4 regions of the Pseudomonas sp. 05N431 genome follow, and region 4 is predicted to be linked to each of the others. Evidence: predicted binding sites of a transcription regulator. Region 4 holds the regulator's gene; each other region holds the start of a gene.
The links. Region 4 encodes sigma-54, which starts transcription at its own class of promoters, with help from an activator protein. Its sites were predicted from a motif close to ANTGGCATNNANNTTGCTNT; they were not measured.
Positions count from the first base shown of each region.

Region 1: a site for sigma-54 is predicted at 2,083-2,102, ahead of AC1DIG_RS27790 (flagellar basal body rod protein FlgF). Genes of this name have one in related genera too.
Region 2: a site for sigma-54 is predicted at 2,154-2,173, ahead of glnK (P-II family nitrogen regulator). Genes of this name have one in related genera too.
Region 3: a site for sigma-54 is predicted at 2,064-2,083, ahead of flgB (flagellar basal body rod protein FlgB). Genes of this name have one in related genera too.

Region 1 covers NZ_JBFTMN010000027.1:39,886-44,331, forward strand. Annotated here, with positions in the region: gene AC1DIG_RS27785 (sigma-54-dependent transcriptional regulator) at 259-1,818, shown strand; gene AC1DIG_RS27790 (flagellar basal body rod protein FlgF) at 2,157-2,897, shown strand; gene flgG (flagellar basal-body rod protein FlgG) at 2,943-3,728, shown strand; gene flgH (flagellar basal body L-ring protein FlgH) at 3,780-4,446, shown strand, end outside.
Region 2 covers NZ_JBFTMN010000016.1:6,700-11,145, reverse strand. Annotated here, with positions in the region: gene AC1DIG_RS23045 (EamA family transporter) at 1-404, shown strand, start outside; gene AC1DIG_RS23040 (LysR family transcriptional regulator) at 694-1,602, shown strand; gene AC1DIG_RS23035 (accessory factor UbiK family protein) at 1,701-1,961, opposite strand; gene glnK (P-II family nitrogen regulator) at 2,376-2,714, shown strand; gene AC1DIG_RS23025 (ammonium transporter) at 2,748-4,085, shown strand; gene AC1DIG_RS23020 (secondary thiamine-phosphate synthase enzyme YjbQ) at 4,299-4,446, shown strand, end outside.
Region 3 covers NZ_JBFTMN010000003.1:372,661-377,106, reverse strand. Annotated here, with positions in the region: gene flgE (flagellar hook protein FlgE) at 1-392, opposite strand, end outside; gene flgD (flagellar hook assembly protein FlgD) at 424-1,152, opposite strand; gene flgC (flagellar basal body rod protein FlgC) at 1,168-1,611, opposite strand; gene flgB (flagellar basal body rod protein FlgB) at 1,615-2,022, opposite strand; gene cheR (protein-glutamate O-methyltransferase CheR) at 2,404-3,231, opposite strand; gene AC1DIG_RS07185 (chemotaxis protein CheV) at 3,277-4,209, opposite strand; gene flgA (flagellar basal body P-ring formation chaperone FlgA) at 4,291-4,446, shown strand, end outside.
Region 4 covers NZ_JBFTMN010000006.1:127,804-132,249, forward strand. Annotated here, with positions in the region: gene lptC (LPS export ABC transporter periplasmic protein LptC) at 1-102, shown strand, start outside; gene lptA (lipopolysaccharide transport periplasmic protein LptA) at 89-634, shown strand; gene lptB (LPS export ABC transporter ATP-binding protein) at 634-1,359, shown strand; gene AC1DIG_RS13235 (RNA polymerase factor sigma-54) at 1,541-3,034, shown strand; gene hpf (ribosome hibernation-promoting factor, HPF/YfiA family) at 3,144-3,452, shown strand; gene ptsN (PTS IIA-like nitrogen regulatory protein PtsN) at 3,465-3,929, shown strand; gene rapZ (RNase adapter RapZ) at 3,932-4,446, shown strand, end outside.

The DNA.
Region 1 (4,446 bases), on a different contig from region 4:
TTCTTGTTATGTCGTGTTGCCTATGGACCTAGAGATAACCCGAAGTGTGCGACCTTGCAGCAGGGTTTGAGCGTCGTGCGTAGGAGAATTCCCTGATTTTCGTAAAGTATTCGTTACGTATGAGCAGATGTGGCGTGGGCATTGATATTTTCGGGTTTGAAAAGGACTTGAGCTGTCACATAATCTTGACGACAAACTTCGCGCCTTGGCAGAAAAGTCCTCGCCATGCGCCTCATTTACCATCGTTCAGGCCTTTATATGCGTATCAAAGTCCACTGCCAGAACCGCATCGGTATCCTGCGCGACATTCTCAACCTGCTGGTGGAGTACGGGATCAACGTCGCCCGGGGTGAGGTCGGCGGCGAGCATGGCAACGCGATCTATCTGCATTGCCCGAACCTGATCAACCTTCAATTCCAGGCACTGCGTCCGAAGTTCGAGGCCATCACCGGTGTGTTTGGCGTCAAGCGTGTAGGGCTGATGCCCAGCGAGCGTCGGCACATGGAGCTGAATGCCTTGCTCGGCGCGCTGGAGTTTCCGGTGTTGTCGATCGACATGGGCGGCTCGATCGTTGCGGCCAACCGCGCCGCCGCGCAATTGCTTGGTGTGCGGGTGGACGAGGTGCCGGGCATTCCCTTGTCGCGGTATGCCGAGGACTTCGATTTGCCGGAGCTGGTACGCGCCAACAAATCGCGGATCAACGGCTTGCGGGTCAAGGTCAAGGGCGACGTGTTCCTGGCCGATATCGCGCCGTTGCAATCGGAGCATGACGACAGCGAGGCCATGGCCGGTGCGGTGCTGACGCTGCACCGGGCGGACCGGGTCGGCGAGCGCATCTATAACGTGCGCAAGCAGGAGTTGCGCGGTTTCGACAGCATCTTCCAGAGCTCCAAAGTCATGGCCGCGGTGGTGCGTGAAGCGCGGCGCATGGCGCCACTGGATGCGCCGCTGCTGATCGAGGGCGAGACCGGCACCGGTAAAGAACTGTTGGCGCGCGCCTGCCACCTGGCCAGCCCGCGCGGGCAGTCGCCATTGATGGCGCTCAATTGCGCCGGGCTGCCGGAGTCGATGGCCGAGACCGAGCTGTTCGGTTATGGCCCGGGTGCGTTCGAAGGGGCGCGGGCCGAAGGCAAGCTCGGGCTGCTGGAGCTGACGGCGGGCGGCACGCTGTTTCTTGATGGCGTCGGGGAAATGAGCCCGCGCTTGCAGGTGAAGTTGCTGCGGTTTTTGCAGGACGGTTGCTTCCGCAGGGTGGGCAGTGATGAAGAGGTTTACCTGGATGTGCGGGTGATCTGCGCAACGCAGGTCGATTTGTCTGAACTGTGTGCCAGCGGTGAATTCCGTCAGGATCTTTACCATCGCTTGAATGTGCTTTCACTGCACATCCCGCCACTGCGTGAATGCCTCGACGGTCTGACGCCGCTGGTCGAGCACTTCCTCGATCAGGCCAGTCGGCAGATCGGTTGTCCGCTACCGAAGCTGGCACCGGCGGCGATGGAGCGGCTCAGCCATTACCACTGGCCGGGCAACGTCCGGCAGTTGGAGAATGTGTTGTTTCAGGCGGTTTCGTTGTGTGACGGTGGCACGGTCAAGGCAGAGCATATTCGCCTGCCGGACTACGGCGTGCGCCAGCCTCTGGGGGATTTCTCGCTGGAAGGCGGGCTGGACGAGATTGTCGGGCGTTTCGAGAAGGCGGTGCTGGAGCGGCTGTATTCCGAGTACCCGAGCAGTCGCCTGCTGGGTAAGCGCCTTGGCGTGTCCCACACCACCATTGCCAACAAGCTGCGTGAATATGAAGTCGGCAAGACCGAGTCATAGCGGGTACCTACTTTATTAGTGCTGGCATCATCGCGAGCAAGCTCGCTCCCACATTGGGTCTTCGGCGGCCACATAATTTGTGAGCACTCCATAACCCTGTGGGAGCGAGCTTGCTCGCGATGGCGGTAGTGGCTGCTGCCCAACATCAAAGGTTGCCGCCAAACGGCATAACCGCGCCGGTTTTTCGTCTTTGACACAATCGCTCATTCCCCTCCAATTCCTCTCAAGTCCTTTGTTTAGAGGGCTTTGAACCTCTGCGTGGAAGTTGGTCTGCAAATTGCTTGAGGCTCAGCAGTACAGCGGTGGGCGGCAAACGTCCGACATGCAGAGGAAAGACTGTGGACAAGTACCTTTATGTGGCAATGACCGGCGCCAGCCAGAACGCACTGGCGCAAAAGGCTCATGCCAACAACCTGGCGAACATCTCCACCAACGGTTTTCAGAAAGACCTGGAGCAGGCGCGGTCGATGCCGGTGTTTGGCGACAGCTTTCCGGCGCGAGCGTTTGCCCTGTCCGAACGTCCGGCCACCGACTTCTCGCCTGGCGCGATGATTGAAACCGGTCGCGATCTCGATGTGGCGGTCCAGGGTAATGGCTGGATTGCCGTACAGAATCCGAATGGCGGTGAAAGCTATGTGCGCACCGGCAGCCTGAATGTCGACGCCCTGGGCGTGCTGCGCGCCGGCAACGGCATGCCGGTCATGGGCAACGGTGGTCCGATTGCCGTGCCACCCGAGCAAAAAATCGAAGTCGGCCAGGACGGCACCATCAGCATTCGGTCAATGGGCGAAGGCCCGCGCGTCATTGCAGAAATCGACCGCATCAAGCTGGTCAACCCGGACATCAAGAACATGACCAAGGGGCTGGACGGTTCGATCAACACCGCAGACGGCAAGCCGGCACCGGTCGATGCCAACGTGCAGCTGGTGTCGGGCTTCCTTGAGTCGAGCAACGTCAACGCCGTTGAAGAGATGACCTCGGTGCTGGCTTTGTCCAAGCAATTCGAGCTGCACATCAAGATGATGAACACCGCCAAAGACGACGACCAGGCCATGGCTCGGGTCTTGCAGATCAGCTAATTATCAGAACGTCGCGCCGTAAAACAGGCGCACGAGGAGAATTGAATGCTTCCGGCTCTATGGGTTGCCAAAACAGGTCTGTCCGCCCAGGACACCAACCTGACGACTATTTCCAACAACCTGGCAAACGTATCGACCACGGGTTTCAAGCGTGACCGTGCCGAGTTCCAGGACTTGTTGTACCAGATCAAGCGTCAGCCAGGCGCCCAGTCGACCCAAGACAGCGCACTGCCGTCGGGTCTGCAATTGGGTACCGGTGTGCGCATTGTCGGCACTCAGAAAAACTTCACCGCCGGTAGCCTGCAAACCACCGACCAGCCGCTGGACATGGCGGTCGACGGTCGCGGTTTCTTCCAGATCCTGCAGCCGGACGGCACGACCGCCTACACCCGTGACGGTACGTTCCACCTGGACTCCAATGGCCAGATCGTCAACGCCAGCGGCTTTGCCCTGGAACCGGCCATCGTCATTCCGAACAACGCACAGACCTTTACGGTTGGTCGTGACGGCACCGTGTCGATCACTGTTCCAGGTGCTGCTGCCGCGCAAGTGATCGGCAACCTGCAAACCGCCGACTTCATCAACCCGGCCGGTTTGCAGGCCATGGGTAACAACCTGTTCCAGGAAACCGCCGCCAGTGGTGCGCCGCAAATCGGTACGCCGGGCCTGAACGGTTTTGGTACCACGCTGCAGAACACCTTGGAAACCTCCAACGTCAGCACCGTTGAAGAGATGGTCAACATGATCACCACTCAACGCGCTTACGAGATGAACTCCAAGGTGATTTCTACCGCCGACCAGATGCTCTCGTTCGTAACGCAGAATCTGTAATCAAGTCTATGAGGCGGCATGAAGCCGCCTGCAACACCGTGAGGTAGGGTCATGAATCGCTTTGTATCTGTTCTCGCATTGAGTGGGATCGCCGTGCTCGCGGGCTGCGTCGGTCCGACGCCGAAGCCCAATGACCCGTACTACGCGCCCGTGTTGCCTCGTACACCGCTGCCGGCAGCGGCAAACAACGGCTCGATCTATCAGGCCGGTTTCGAGCAGAACCTGTACAGCGACCGCAAGGCGTTCCGGGTCGGTGACATCATCACCATCACCCTGAACGAGAAGACCCAGGCCAGTAAAAACGCCAACTCCCAGGTGGACAAAACCAGCAAGGCCGGAATCGGTCTGACCTCGCTGTTCGGTGGCACCCCGGCCACCAACAGTCCTCTGAGTCTGGGTGCCAATTACAACGGTGACCGCGCCACCAAGGGCGACAGCAAGGCAGGGCAGGGCAACAGCCTGGTCGGTTCGATCACCGTCACCGTTGCCGACGTGCTGCCCAACGGCATCATTGCCGTGCGTGGCGAGAAGTGGATGACCCTCAATACCGGTGATGAGCTGGTGCGCATTGCCGGTCTGGTCCGGGCAGACGATATCGCTACCGATAACACGGTGCCGTCGACGCGTATCGCTGATGCACGGATCACCTATTCGGGCACCGGTTCGTTTGCCGATGCGAGTCAGCCAGGCTGGTTCGACCGTTTCTTCTTAAGCCCGT
Region 2 (4,446 bases), on a different contig from region 4:
ACGGTCTGCTCGCAGCACTTTTATATGGCGCAAGTTTCTGGATTCAGGGTAAGTACGCACTTCCGTCGCTAGGCCCGATTACTATGTTGTGGCTGGGTTACGCGGTAGGTCTATCCATCTTGTTTCTCTTGGTGTTAAAGGTAGAGTCCGGTCTGAAATTGCCCTCTGTAAAAAGTTTTGGCACGCTGACAAGTGCCAGCTTATTGAACCTTGGCGGTTTTTCGGCTTTTTCGTTTGGGGTTGTCAACGGCTCGGTATCGGTGGTTACTGTCATCAGTACTTTGTCAGGCGGAATCGCAGCAGTGTTGGGTTATCTCTTTTTTAAAGAGAGGCTTGGCATAATTCAGGTAGCGGGTATTGTACTGGTCTTGGTAGGAGCGATAATTCTTCATCTGTTTCATTGAGATTTTTAGGGAGATAGACAAGCGTTTGTGGGCGTTGATGGATAAAAAGTAAGCCCTAGGGCTTTGTCGGTAGAGAAATTTGTTTCCCCTTGTAAATAGCCTGCGAGGAGGAGCAAAGTTTCAATATAATGAAATGGCACCGGCTTATGTAGTCGTGCGTGCCAGGCACGCTATGTCTTAATGGTGTGTCATCCACTGTTTATAGTTATGGCTGATCATGAGTGCTTTATTCACGAGTTTTCAGTCCGCGGATAATAAAACATCTTCCCAAAGGATTGAGGATAACTATATGCATAAGGGTCATATTGAAATGCTCCCCTGTATGGCTGCATTTGCAGTCGTCGTAGAAACCGGTAGTTTTATTGATGCCTCTATGAAGCTGGGAGTCTCGGCTTCAGCCGTGAGCCGGCAAATTTCCAAGTTGGAGCGAGCGCTGTCACTGCGATTATTGGAGCGTAGTACTCGGCGGCTAAAAGTCAATGAGGATGGTGCGAAAATTTACTCTCATTGCAAGGCGTTATTGCATTCTTCGTCCAAAGTGTTTGAGTTGAAAGAAGAGTTGGTGCGTCCGCAAGGGTTGATAAGAATATCGGCCCCCAAAATGATGAATAATATACTCAGCCAATTAATGCCTGAGTTTTTGCGAAAATACCCAGATATTAATGTCCAGTTCATATTTGATAATGCGGAGCTCAACCTGATTTCTAATGAGATTGATCTCAGTGTCAGAATCACCGACAAACCACCACTGGGATTGATAGGGAGAAAGTTGTTCAAGGTTGGCTATATGCTTTGTGCTTCCCCAGAATATATTGCCGAGTATGGTATTCCGTTGCACCCTGCGGACTTGGCTGATCACAGTTGTATCGTCATGGCTGAAAACTCTGACGGAGAAAAATGGGATTTTATAAACGACGCAGAAAAATTTCAGATCAGCGTAAAGGGACGTTACTGCTCAAATGACAGCGAAGCTGTTCTTGAGGCAACCCTAAGTAATCTTGGCGTTGCCTGTTTGCCTTTTGCTCTGGCCGACCAGGCTATCAAGGAAAAGCGCTTATATGCCGTGTTGCCAGGCTGGGACTATGTGGGGGCTTCACAGGGCATGGCATGGTTGCTGTATCAGCCGAATAGACACGGGTCTCAAAAGCTGAAAGTCATGGTCGACTATTTACTCTCTAAACTGTATTGCGTCAGCTAGTCCTGCCGCTTTCCAACTTGCATTCGTCCGGGATTTCATTTCGCTCTCGGTAGTGCAAGCCCCCCGCGTCCACGCCAGGAGCGGGGTGGGTGGTCACGTTATTCAGCCGCTGGATTCAGCTTCGCTTCCAGCTCCGCGACTTTTGCCTCAAGGCTCTCCAGGCGTGCCCGAGTGCGTGCCAGGACGACCATCTGGCTGTCGAATTCTTCCCGGCTCACCAGGTCAAGTTTGCTGAAACCGCTTTGCAGCAGGGCTTTGAACTGGCTTTCGATTTCGCTTTTTGGCAGCGGGGTTTCGCCGCTGAACAGGCGGGAGGCGGTGCCGCTCAGGGCATCAAGGAAGTCTTTGGGTGCGAGCATGAGAAATGTCCTGGAAACAATGGCCGGCAGTGTATCACGCAGTGTCTATAGTCATTGGCGCGGGCACGAATGCACGCTTTTCGCGCATGTTGCCGGGCGTTCGCGCACTGTTGTTGTGCGTATCGCTGGCAGTGATGGGGCATCAGCGCCTGCGGCAGCGGCCAAGGGATTGAAATCAGTGGTTTTTCACGAGATGGCAAGCTTTCTGCTTAGTCCCTTGTGACCCATGCACTGATGCAGTCGCTGTGACGAATGCAGTGCGGCAGACGGAGCGGGGAGTTTCGTCAGGAACGGTTAACTGGCGTCAGTCGGGCGAGTAGGGCCGACGATGCGTTACAAAGCCAGGCACTGCGCTTAGACTTGAGTCGGGTTTGTTTTCCTGGGGCAAGTCCACCAATTCGGGAGAGAGTTTTCATGAAGCTAGTCACTGCCATCATCAAGCCGTTCAAACTGGACGACGTACGCGAGTCGTTGTCCGAGATCGGCGTGCAGGGCATTACCGTCACTGAGGTCAAAGGCTTCGGTCGGCAGAAGGGTCACACCGAGCTGTATCGCGGCGCGGAATACGTGGTCGATTTCCTGCCCAAGGTGAAGATCGATGTCGCCATTGACGACAAGGATCTGGACCGGGTTATCGAGGCGATAACCAAGGCGGCCAACACCGGCAAGATCGGTGACGGCAAGATCTTCGTGGTCAATCTGGAACAGGCTATTCGCATCCGTACCGGCGAAACCGATACCGACGCAATCTAAGCCGCCAAACCCAACGCCCCAGGAGAAAACAAAATGACTCTGCGTAAATTCGCAGGGCTAGGAGCCCTGTTGTCCATCGTAATGCCCGGCCTGGCCATGGCGGCAGATCCGGTGGCTCCTCCAGTCCTCAATTCCGGCGATACCGCCTGGATGTTGACCTCTACTGCCCTCGTGCTGTTCATGACCATTCCAGGCCTCGCGCTGTTCTACGGTGGCATGGTTCGTTCCAAAAACGTTCTTTCTTTGATGATGCAGTGCTTCGCCATTACCGGCCTGGTCACCATCCTGTGGTTCCTTTATGGCTACAGCATGGCGTTTGACACAACGGGTATGGAAGCCAACGTCGTCAACTTCAATTCCTTTGTCGGCAGCTTCGCCAAGGCGTTCCTTGCCGGCATTACGCCTGCCAGTATTACCGGCCCTACGGCGCTGTTCCCCGAGGCGGTGTTTGTCACCTATCAGATGACCTTCGCCATCATCACCCCGGCGCTGATCGTCGGTGCCTTCGCCGAGCGGATGAAGTTCTCCGCGATGCTGGTGTTCATGGGCATCTGGTTCACCGTGGTTTACGCGCCGATCGCACACATGGTCTGGAGCGGTCCGGGTTCGCTGTTGGGTGACTGGGGCGTGCTCGACTTCGCGGGCGGCACCGTGGTCCACATCAACGCCGGTGTCGCAGGTCTGGTGGCGTGCCTGGTACTGGGCAAGCGCAAAGGCTTCCCGACCACTCCGATGGCTCCGCACAACCTCGGTTACACCCTGATGGGCGCCGCGATGTTGTGGGTTGGCTGGTTCGGTTTCAACGCAGGTTCTGCCGCAGCCGCCAACGGAACTGCCGGTATGGCCATGCTGGTAACTCAGATCGCTACGGCCGCAGCGGCGTTGGGCTGGATGTTCGCCGAGTGGCTGACCCACGGCAAACCTAGCGCACTGGGTATCGCTTCGGGCGTGGTTGCCGGTCTGGTTGCGATCACTCCGGCTGCGGGTACTGTTGGCCCGATGGGCTCGATGATCATCGGTCTGGCAGCGGGCGTGGTGTGCTTCTTTTGCGCCACGACCTTGAAACGCAAACTGGGTTACGACGATTCCCTCGACGCCTTCGGCGTGCACGGCATTGGCGGTATCCTCGGCGCGATCCTCACGGGTGTATTCGCGGCTCCGTCTCTGGGTGGCTTCGGCACCGTGACCGACATCGCGGCACAAGTCTGGATTCAGTGCAAAGGCGTGGGTTTCACGGTGATCTACACCGCGATCGCCACGTTCATCATCCTCAAGGTGCTCGACGCTGTCATGGGGCTGCGCATTACCGAGGAAGAAGAATCGGTGGGTATCGATCTGGCACTTCACAACGAGCGCGGCTACAACATGTAAGCAAGCGCATAAAAATTTGCCCGGCTTGCCGGGCATTTTTTTGTCTGGATTTTGTCTCTGAAAGTACGGCTGAAAGGTTTTTTCGTACACGTTTAGGGGTGTTTGTGGCGGGCGTTTTTCTGCGGCCAATGGCTTACATGATTGAAGGAATATTAGGGCCTTTGTTTTTTCCCAGAGCGCGCTAGAATGCGCCCCGAACGTGCGGAGAACTGTATGTGGCAACAGACTCTGATTACCCTGCGGGCACGGCCCCGGGGCTTTCATCTGGTAACGGACGAGTTACTCGCCGGCCTGCCTGAACTCCAGGCATGTCGGGTCGGTCTGTTGCATTTGTGGCTGCAGCACACCTCGGCGTCGTTGA
Region 3 (4,446 bases), on a different contig from region 4:
TTGGCATCGACACCGTAACCCTGCAAACGGGCGGTTTGATCGGTATTGGTAACGAAACCATCCTTGTCGACCTTGAACGTACCGGCACGAGTGTAGGACGTCGAGCCGTTGTTGCTCAGGGTAAAGAAGCCAGAGCCGTTGATGGCCATGTCCAGCACGTTACCGGTGTTGCTGATATCACCCTGGGTAAACTGCTGGGAAACGTTGGCCAGGCGCACGCCGCTGCCAACGACTTTACTGCCGTTACCCAGCTTGGTCGCCGAGTAGACATCCGAGAATTCTGCACGGGAGGACTTGAAACCGGAGGTCGCAACGTTGGCGATGTTGTTACCGGTCACGTCCAGTTGTTTGTTGGCTGCATAGAGACCGCTAAGGCCGATATTGAAAGACATATTCCACTCCTTTATGCCGCGTTAGCCGGCTCTATATACCAATGGTTTGAACTTTGGACAGGGCGATAGGGCCCAGACCTGCAAGATTGAGCATCAGCTCGCCGCCGGTTTGACTCAGGGTCACGCTGTTGACCGTTGCTGGCAGGTAGGTCGCCAGATCGGTCGCCGTGCCGTTGACCGGAGCATTGGCCTTGAAGGTGTAGGTGCCCGTCGGAACCAAGGCGCCGCTACTGTCCTTGCCGTCCCAACTGAAGCTGGCGCTGCCCGCAGGCTGGGTGCCCAGGTTCAGTGTTCTTACGACATTTCCGCTTGAGTCGCTAATCTTCACCGTACCGTCGGAGATCGACGAAGTCAGGTTTACCGTACCGGTCAGCCCCTTGCTCGGGTCACTGATCTGAGCGGTGCTGGTTTGTGCAATGACCGAACGGCCCACCAGAGAAGAAGCCTGCAAGGCCTGGGAAGAGCTGAAATTACTGGCGAGAGAACTTACAGTCGTATTGAGGGAAGTGATCCCTTCAAGACTGCTGAACTGCGCCAGTTGAGCCACGAATGCGCTGTTGTCCTGCGGCGAAAGCGGGTTCTGGTTCTTTAGCTGGGTCACCAGCAATTGCATGAACGCATCCTTGCCCAGCGCCTTGCCGCCGGTCGCGCTACTGGTTGCTGCGGAAAGGCCATTCGCGGCCGTACCGCTGGTCTTGACCGAGGAGTTCGCCAGCAGGTCGGTCATGCTCAGGCCGCCGGTGGAATCGGTAACGCTCATAAAAATCGCCCCTTATCACTGACCGAGGGTCAGGACCTTCTGCATCATGGTTTTGGCGGTGTTCATCATTTCCGCGTTGGTCTGGAACGAACGACTGGCGGAAATCATGTCGGCCATTTCCTCCACCACGTTGACGTTGGGGTAATACACGTAACCCTTGGCGTCAGCCGCCGGATGGTTCGGCTCGTAGCGTGCTTCGAGGTTGCTTTGATCTTCGACTACGCCGAGTACCTGTACGCCCTGCCCTGCGGCATCCTGATTCTGGAATAGCGAATCGCTGCCACCGGACTGACCGCCCTGGAACATGGTGGCAAACACCGGGTGACGGGCACGGTAGGTCTGATCGATGCTCGAAGAGACCGTCTCGGCGTTGGCGATGTTACTGGCGACGGTGTTCAAGCGAGTGGTTTGAGCACTCATGCCGCTACCGGCAATGTTGAAAACACTGGACAGAGACATGAATTACTCCCCGCGCAGGGCTGATACCAGCCCTTTGAATTTGCTGTTGAGCAGCGTGAAGCTGGCCTGGAAGTTGACTGCGTTTTCCGCGTAGTTCGACTGTTCCAGTTGGGCGTCCACGGTGTTTTGGTCAATCGACGGTTGCATCGGCGTGCGATACAGCAACGACTCCTCACCACTGCTCATACCCTGGGCTTCGATATGACGGCTGTTGGTCATGTTCAAAGCAAAGGTGCCGTTCTTGTTCTTGTCGCTCTGGGCGGCCAGCACCGACGAGAAGTCCAGATCCCGAGCCTTGTAGTTCGGGGTATCGGCGTTGGCAATGTTGTTGGCCAGCACTTCGGCACGCTGAGCGCGGAAGCCCAGGGCTTGTTCGTGGATACCGAGCGCTTTATCGAAGCTGATGCTCATGTCGGAAACCTTTGGGTGACCTGATTTTTCGTAACAGGGGTATAGCAAGCCCCGTGCCAGCTTCTAAAACCCCGTAAACCGGGGCTTTGCGGGCGACGGCAAAGCGGCAATGCCAGAAAAGCGGCAACGGATTTCCGTCGCCTGCCGCTTTTCTGCCGCTTCCCACGACCTGAAAGAACAACGAAAGAACAACACTGCCCCCTGTGGGAGCGAGCTTGCTCGCGATGGCGTCGTGTCAGTCGACATCAATGCACCTGCCACACCGCTATCGCGAGCAAGCTCGCTCCCACAGGGGGGGCGGGTGCCGGGGAATTTGGCGGGCAAAAAAAAACGGGAGCCCCTGAGGACTCCCGTTTTCATGCAGTACCGACTACCGCCCAATCACTTGGCCTGGTAGATGATCCCCGGGCTGCACTGAACCATCTGATAGTGATCCGGCAAACCGTTCAACGCTTCGGAAGCCCCCAGGAACAGATAACCACCCGGCTTCAGCGTGCTGTGAATCCGCAGCAGGATGTCTTTCTTCACTTCGGCAGAGAAGTAGATCAACACGTTGCGGCAGAACACGATATCGAACTTGCCGAGACTGGCGTAACTGTCCAGCAGGTTGAACGAGCGGAACTCCACCCGACTCTTGATCGGTGCCTTGACTGCCCAGCGCCCCGGCCCTTTCGGGTCGAAGTAACGTTGCAGACGCTCCGGCGAAAGACCGCGACCGATCGCCAGGCTGTCGTACTCGCCGGTCTTGCAGTTGGTCAGCATGGTCCCGGACAGGTCGGTGGCAACGATCTGCACCCCCATCTTCAACTGCCCCATATTGACCCGCTCGAACTCGTCGATCGACATCGACAGCGAATACGGTTCCTGCCCGGACGAGCACGCCGCCGACCAGATCCGCAGGCGCTGCCCGGGACTGGCCTTGATGGACTCAGGCAGCACTTTGTTCTTCAAGACTTCAAACGGATAGGTGTCACGAAACCAGAGGGTTTCGTTCGTCGTCATCGCGTCCACCACCATCTCGCGCAAACCACTGCGCGGTTGGGTCTGCATCCGCTGCACCAACTCACCCAAGGACTTGATGCCTTGCTGTTCCATCAGTTTGTTGAGACGGCTCGACACCAGATACTGCTTGTTCTCACCGAGCAAAATGCCACAGGCTTTCTCCAGGAAGACCCGGAACTGTTCGAAATCCAAATTACCCGTAGACAATGATGCCGCCTCTTAAATCGTGTTGAACGCCAGGAGCGAAGGCCACTAGCTGTTGTCTGCTGCTTTGATCCGGTCGACTACCCGGGATGCCAGGTCATCAGGACGGAATTTGGCAAGGAAGTCATCGGCACCGACTTTCTTCACCATCGCCTGATTGAATACACCTGACAACGAAGTATGCAGGATGATATGGAGCTTTTGCATGCGAGGGTCACTACGGATCTCGCTCGTAAGGGTGTAGCCATCCATTTCGGGCATTTCGATGTCGGAAATCATCATCAGAAACTCTTCTTCCGGCTTCTTGCCCTCATCGACCAGTTTGCGCAGGTAATCCAGCGCTTGCCGGCCGTCGTTCAACGAAACGACTTCAACCCCCACCGTCTGCAGGCAACGCGTGATCTGCTTGCGCGCCACCGACGAGTCATCGACCGTGAGCACTCGCAAAGAGATTGCCTTGTGTTGGGTATCGGCATCGATCACGCCAACCGAAATCGCATCCGACGTCGGCGCAACTTCCGCCAGGACCTTTTCCACGTCGATGATTTCGACTAACTGATTGTCGACGCGAGTCACAGCGGTCAGGTAATGATCGCGACCCGTGCCCTTGGGCGGCGGATGGATTTCTTCCCAGTTCATGTTGACGATCCGCTCGACCGATCTCACCAAAAAACCCTGAGTCTTGGTGTTGTACTCCGTGATGATCACGAAGGGATTGCTTTGATCCTGCAACCCGCCTGAGCCGGTCGCCATTGCCAGATCCAGAATCGGAATGGTTGCCCCCCGAATATTCGCCACACCGCACACGACGGGACTGGACTTGGGCATCAGGGTCAGTTTGGGGCATTGCAGCACCTCCCGAACCTTGAACACGTTGATCCCGTAAAGCTGCTGGCCGTCGAGACGGAACAACAACAGCTCCAGGCGATTCTGCCCTACCAGTTGCGTGCGCTGGTTAACCGAATCCATTACACCAGCCATGCCCAGACTCCTACACCAACGCTAAGTGTGTTGCGACGCACATTCATCACTAAACGGCACGGCGCTTGCTTTTTAACTGCCATGAACACAAAAACGACATTTTCCCGACGCCTGACAGCAATGTGCCGCAAATTCCTCGGCGCCCTGTCAGCCGTATGCCTGTTGAACGTTGGCAGCCCTGCCTTTGCTGACCCGGTTACCTTGCCTGATCTACTTATCGGCGTCACTCAGGGCTTT
Region 4 (4,446 bases):
GGCGCTGGTGGTGTATCGACGGGTAACGGAATGAAAGCGTATTTGAAAGAAAGCAGGATACACCTGCTATCGAACGTAAGAGGACAGTATGAGGCTCGTTAAAACTCTCCCTATTTTGCTCAGTCTGGGCGCAGCACTGGGAAGCGTGAGCGCCTGGGCTCTGCCGAACGATAGCCAGCAACCCATTCGCATTCAGGCTGACGATGCTCAGCTGGACGACAAGAATGGCGTGGCCACCTACAAAGGTGACGTGATCATTACCCAGGGCTCGATGATCATCAAAGGCAACACCGTGACCATCACCCGCACCAAGGCCGGCGACATCGATGTCGTGACCTCGGTGGGCAACCTGGCGTATTTCGAGCAGCTGCAAAAGCCGACCGACACGAAACCCGTCCAGGGCTATGGGGTGACTATCCAGTACCATGCTGCGCAAAACCGCATCGTACTGATTGACCGCGCCAAGGTGATCAACGAAGGCAACACTACCGAAGGCGAGAAAATCGTCTACGACACCGTCAAGCAGGTTGCTAACGCAGGCCGCGCTACCGGTTCATCGGTGACCGCTCCACGCCCACGGGTCGATATGGTTATCCAGCCGAAAAAGAAAACCGACGAGCAGAAGGCCCAGTAATGGCAACTCTGAAAGCCCAGCATCTGGCCAAGAGCTACAAGAGCCGCCAGGTCGTGCGTGACGTCAGCCTGTCGATCGACAGCGGCCAGATCGTCGGCCTGCTAGGCCCGAACGGTGCCGGCAAAACGACCTGCTTCTACATGATCGTGGGCCTGGTCCAGGCCGATCAGGGTCGCGTACTGATCGACGACCTCGACGTCAGCCACCAGCCAATGCATGGTCGTGCACGGGCAGGGATCGGCTATCTGCCACAAGAAGCGTCGATCTTCCGCAAACTCTCGGTTGCCGACAACATCATGGCCATCCTCGAGACCCGCAAGGAACTCGACAAGGCCGGTCGTCGCAAAGAGCTGGAAAGCCTGCTGCAGGAATTCCACATCAACCACATCCGCGACAACCTCGGCATGAGCCTTTCCGGTGGCGAACGTCGCCGTGTGGAAATCGCTCGCGCCCTGGCCACGGCACCGAAATTCATCCTGCTCGACGAACCTTTCGCCGGCGTGGACCCGATTTCGGTGGGTGACATCAAGCAGATCATTCATCACCTCAAGGCCAAGGGTATCGGCGTGCTGATCACGGACCACAACGTTCGTGAAACTCTGGACATCTGCGAAACCGCCTACATCGTCAACGACGGGCAACTGATCGCCGAAGGCGACGCCGAAACCATCCTGGCCAACGACCTGGTCAAGGAAGTGTATCTGGGCCATGAGTTCCGCCTGTAAGCACTGAGGTGTCTGGTCAGTCGCCGGAGCGCTTGCCCCAATAAAACTATACGTATTTATTGTTACAGCGCTCTAGGCAAACACTTCAGTTTCAGGCATATAATTTGCTTATGTTTGGCGCTCCGGCGCCCTGTAGTGGATGGCGCATGTGCGCCGGCGAATAAGGTGTTAAGCCCCTGCCATGAAACCATCGCTAGTCTTGAGAATGGGCCAGCAGCTGACGATGACACCGCAGCTGCAACAGGCCATCCGCCTGCTCCAATTGTCGACCCTGGACCTGCAACAGGAAATCCAGGAGGCACTGGAGTCCAATCCAATGCTCGAACGCCAGGAAGAAGGCGACGACTTCGATAACGCCGATCCGATGGCGGACAACATCGAGCAGAAACCCAACACCGACATCCAGGAACCCTCCTACCAGGAAACCGCGCCGACGGTCGATAACCTCGAGGAAGGCGACTGGAACGAGCGCATCCCTAACGAACTGCCGGTCGACACCGCCTGGGAAGACGTTTACCAGACCAGCGCCAGCAGCCTGCCGAGCAACGATGACGACGAATGGGATTTCACCACTCGCACGTCCGCCGGCGAAAGCCTGCAGAGCCATCTGCTCTGGCAATTGAACCTGGCGCCGATGTCCGACACCGATCGGCTGATCGCGGTGACCCTGATCGACTGCATCAACAATCAGGGCTATCTGGACGAAACCCTCGAGGAAATCCTCGAAGCCTTCGATCCGGAACTGGACATCGAGCTCGACGAAATCGAAGCCGTCCTGCATCGCATCCAGCAATTCGAGCCGGCCGGTATCGGCGCACGCAACCTTAGCGAATGCCTGTTGCTGCAATTGCGGCAATTGTCCGCCAAGACCCCTTGGCTGGCCGAGGCCAAGCGCCTCGTCATCGATTTCATCGACCTGCTGGGCAGCCGCGACTACAGCCAGCTGATGCGCCGCATGAAGCTCAAGGAAGATGAGCTGCGCCAGGTCATCGAACTGGTGCAGAGCCTCAACCCGCGTCCGGGCTCGCAGATCGAGTCCAGCGAAGCCGAATACGTGGTACCTGACGTCATCGTGCGCAAAGACAACGAGCGCTGGCTGGTAGAGCTGAACCAGGAGTCGGTTCCGCGTCTGCGCGTCAACCCGCAGTACGCCGGCTTCGTCCGTCGCGCCGACACCAGCGCCGACAACACCTTCATGCGCAATCAGTTGCAGGAAGCGCGCTGGTTCATCAAGAGCCTGCAAAGCCGTAACGAAACCCTGATGAAAGTCGCCACCCAGATCGTCGAGCACCAGCGCGGCTTCCTTGAGTACGGCGATGAGGCCATGAAGCCGTTGGTCCTGCATGACATCGCCGAAGCGGTCGGCATGCACGAGTCGACGATTTCACGGGTGACCACGCAAAAATTCATGCATACCCCACGCGGTATTTATGAACTGAAATATTTTTTCTCCAGCCATGTCAGCACCTCCGAAGGCGGTGAATGCTCATCCACAGCGATTCGCGCAATCATCAAAAAACTGGTTGCTGCGGAAAATCAGAAAAAGCCGTTGAGTGACAGCAAGATCGCTGGTTTACTGGAGGCACAAGGCATTCAGGTGGCCCGCCGCACCGTCGCCAAGTACCGCGAGTCCCTGGGGATCGCGCCTTCGAGCGAACGCAAGCGGTTGATGTGACGGGCTACGCCATAGCGTTCCAGGGTGTGTTCGAAAGCTTTTCGGACACGCTCTAGTGGCAGGCAAGCCAGCCTGCCGCCTTATGCACTGGCAACGAAGGAGAAGCTGTATGCAAGTCAACATCAGTGGACACCAACTGGAAGTGACCGAACCCCTGCGCATCTACATCGGCGAAAAGCTCGACCGATTAGAAAGGCATTTCGACAAGATCACCAATGTGCAGGTCACGTTGACCGTCGAGAAGCTGCTGCAGAAAATCGAAGCCACGCTGCATATCCCCGGTGGAGAAGTGGTCGCCAACGCTGAGCATAACGACATGTATGCCGCGATCGACGCCCTGACCGACAAGCTGGATAAACAACTCAAAAAGCATAAGGAAAAGACCCAGAGCCTCCTCCAGGGCGCGACCGGTCGTTAACACTCCCAACCCATGATCCGACTTGAAAACATCCTGACCCCCGGCCGTTCTTTGGTGAACGTGCCGGGCGGCAGTAAGAAGAAAGCCCTCGAACAAATTGCCAACCTGATCGCCCGAGAAGTGCCGGGTCTGGCCATGCAGGATGTCTTCGAGAGTCTGGTCGCCCGTGAAAAACTCGGTTCCACCGGTTTTGGCAACGGCATCGCCATCCCCCACTGCCGCCTCAAAGGTTGCGAGTCGCCCATCAGTGCCTTGATGCACCTGGACGCCCCAATAGATTTCGACGCCATCGACGGTGCTCCGGTCGACCTGCTGTTCGTTTTGCTGGTCCCGCAAGCCGCTACCGATGCGCACCTGGAACTGCTCCGCCAGATCGCCAGCATGCTCGATCGTAAAGAAGTCCGCGATCGCCTGCGCAGCGCAAAAAGTAATGAAGCCTTGTATCAGGTTGTCCTCGACGAGCAGAACGGTCACTAATCATGCGCTTGATCATCGTCAGCGGCCGCTCTGGCTCAGGTAAAAGCACTGCCCTCGATGTACTGGAGGACAACGGCTACTACTGCATCGACAACCTCCCGGCCGGCCTGTTACCGGAACTGGCCGAGCGTGCACTGATTCACACCGAACTGGCGCAACCGCTGGTTGCGGTTTCCATCGATGCGCGCAACCTGCCGAGCCACCTGTCACGTTTCCCGGAACTCCTGGAAGAAGTGCGCAGCCGGCACATTCAATGCGATGTGCTGTACCTGGACGCCGACGAAGAAACCTTGCTCAAGCGTTTCTCGGAAACCCGTCGCCGTCACCCGCTGAGCAACGCCAACCGCTCGCTGGCCGAAGCCATCGAAGACGAGACCAATCTGCTGGGGCCGATTGCCGACCTGGCAGACCTCAAGGTCAATACCACCAATCTGAACCTGTATCAGCTGCGCGATACCATCAAGTTGCGCCTCTTGAACCAGCCAGAGCCGGGCACTGCGTTTCTGGTGGAATCCTT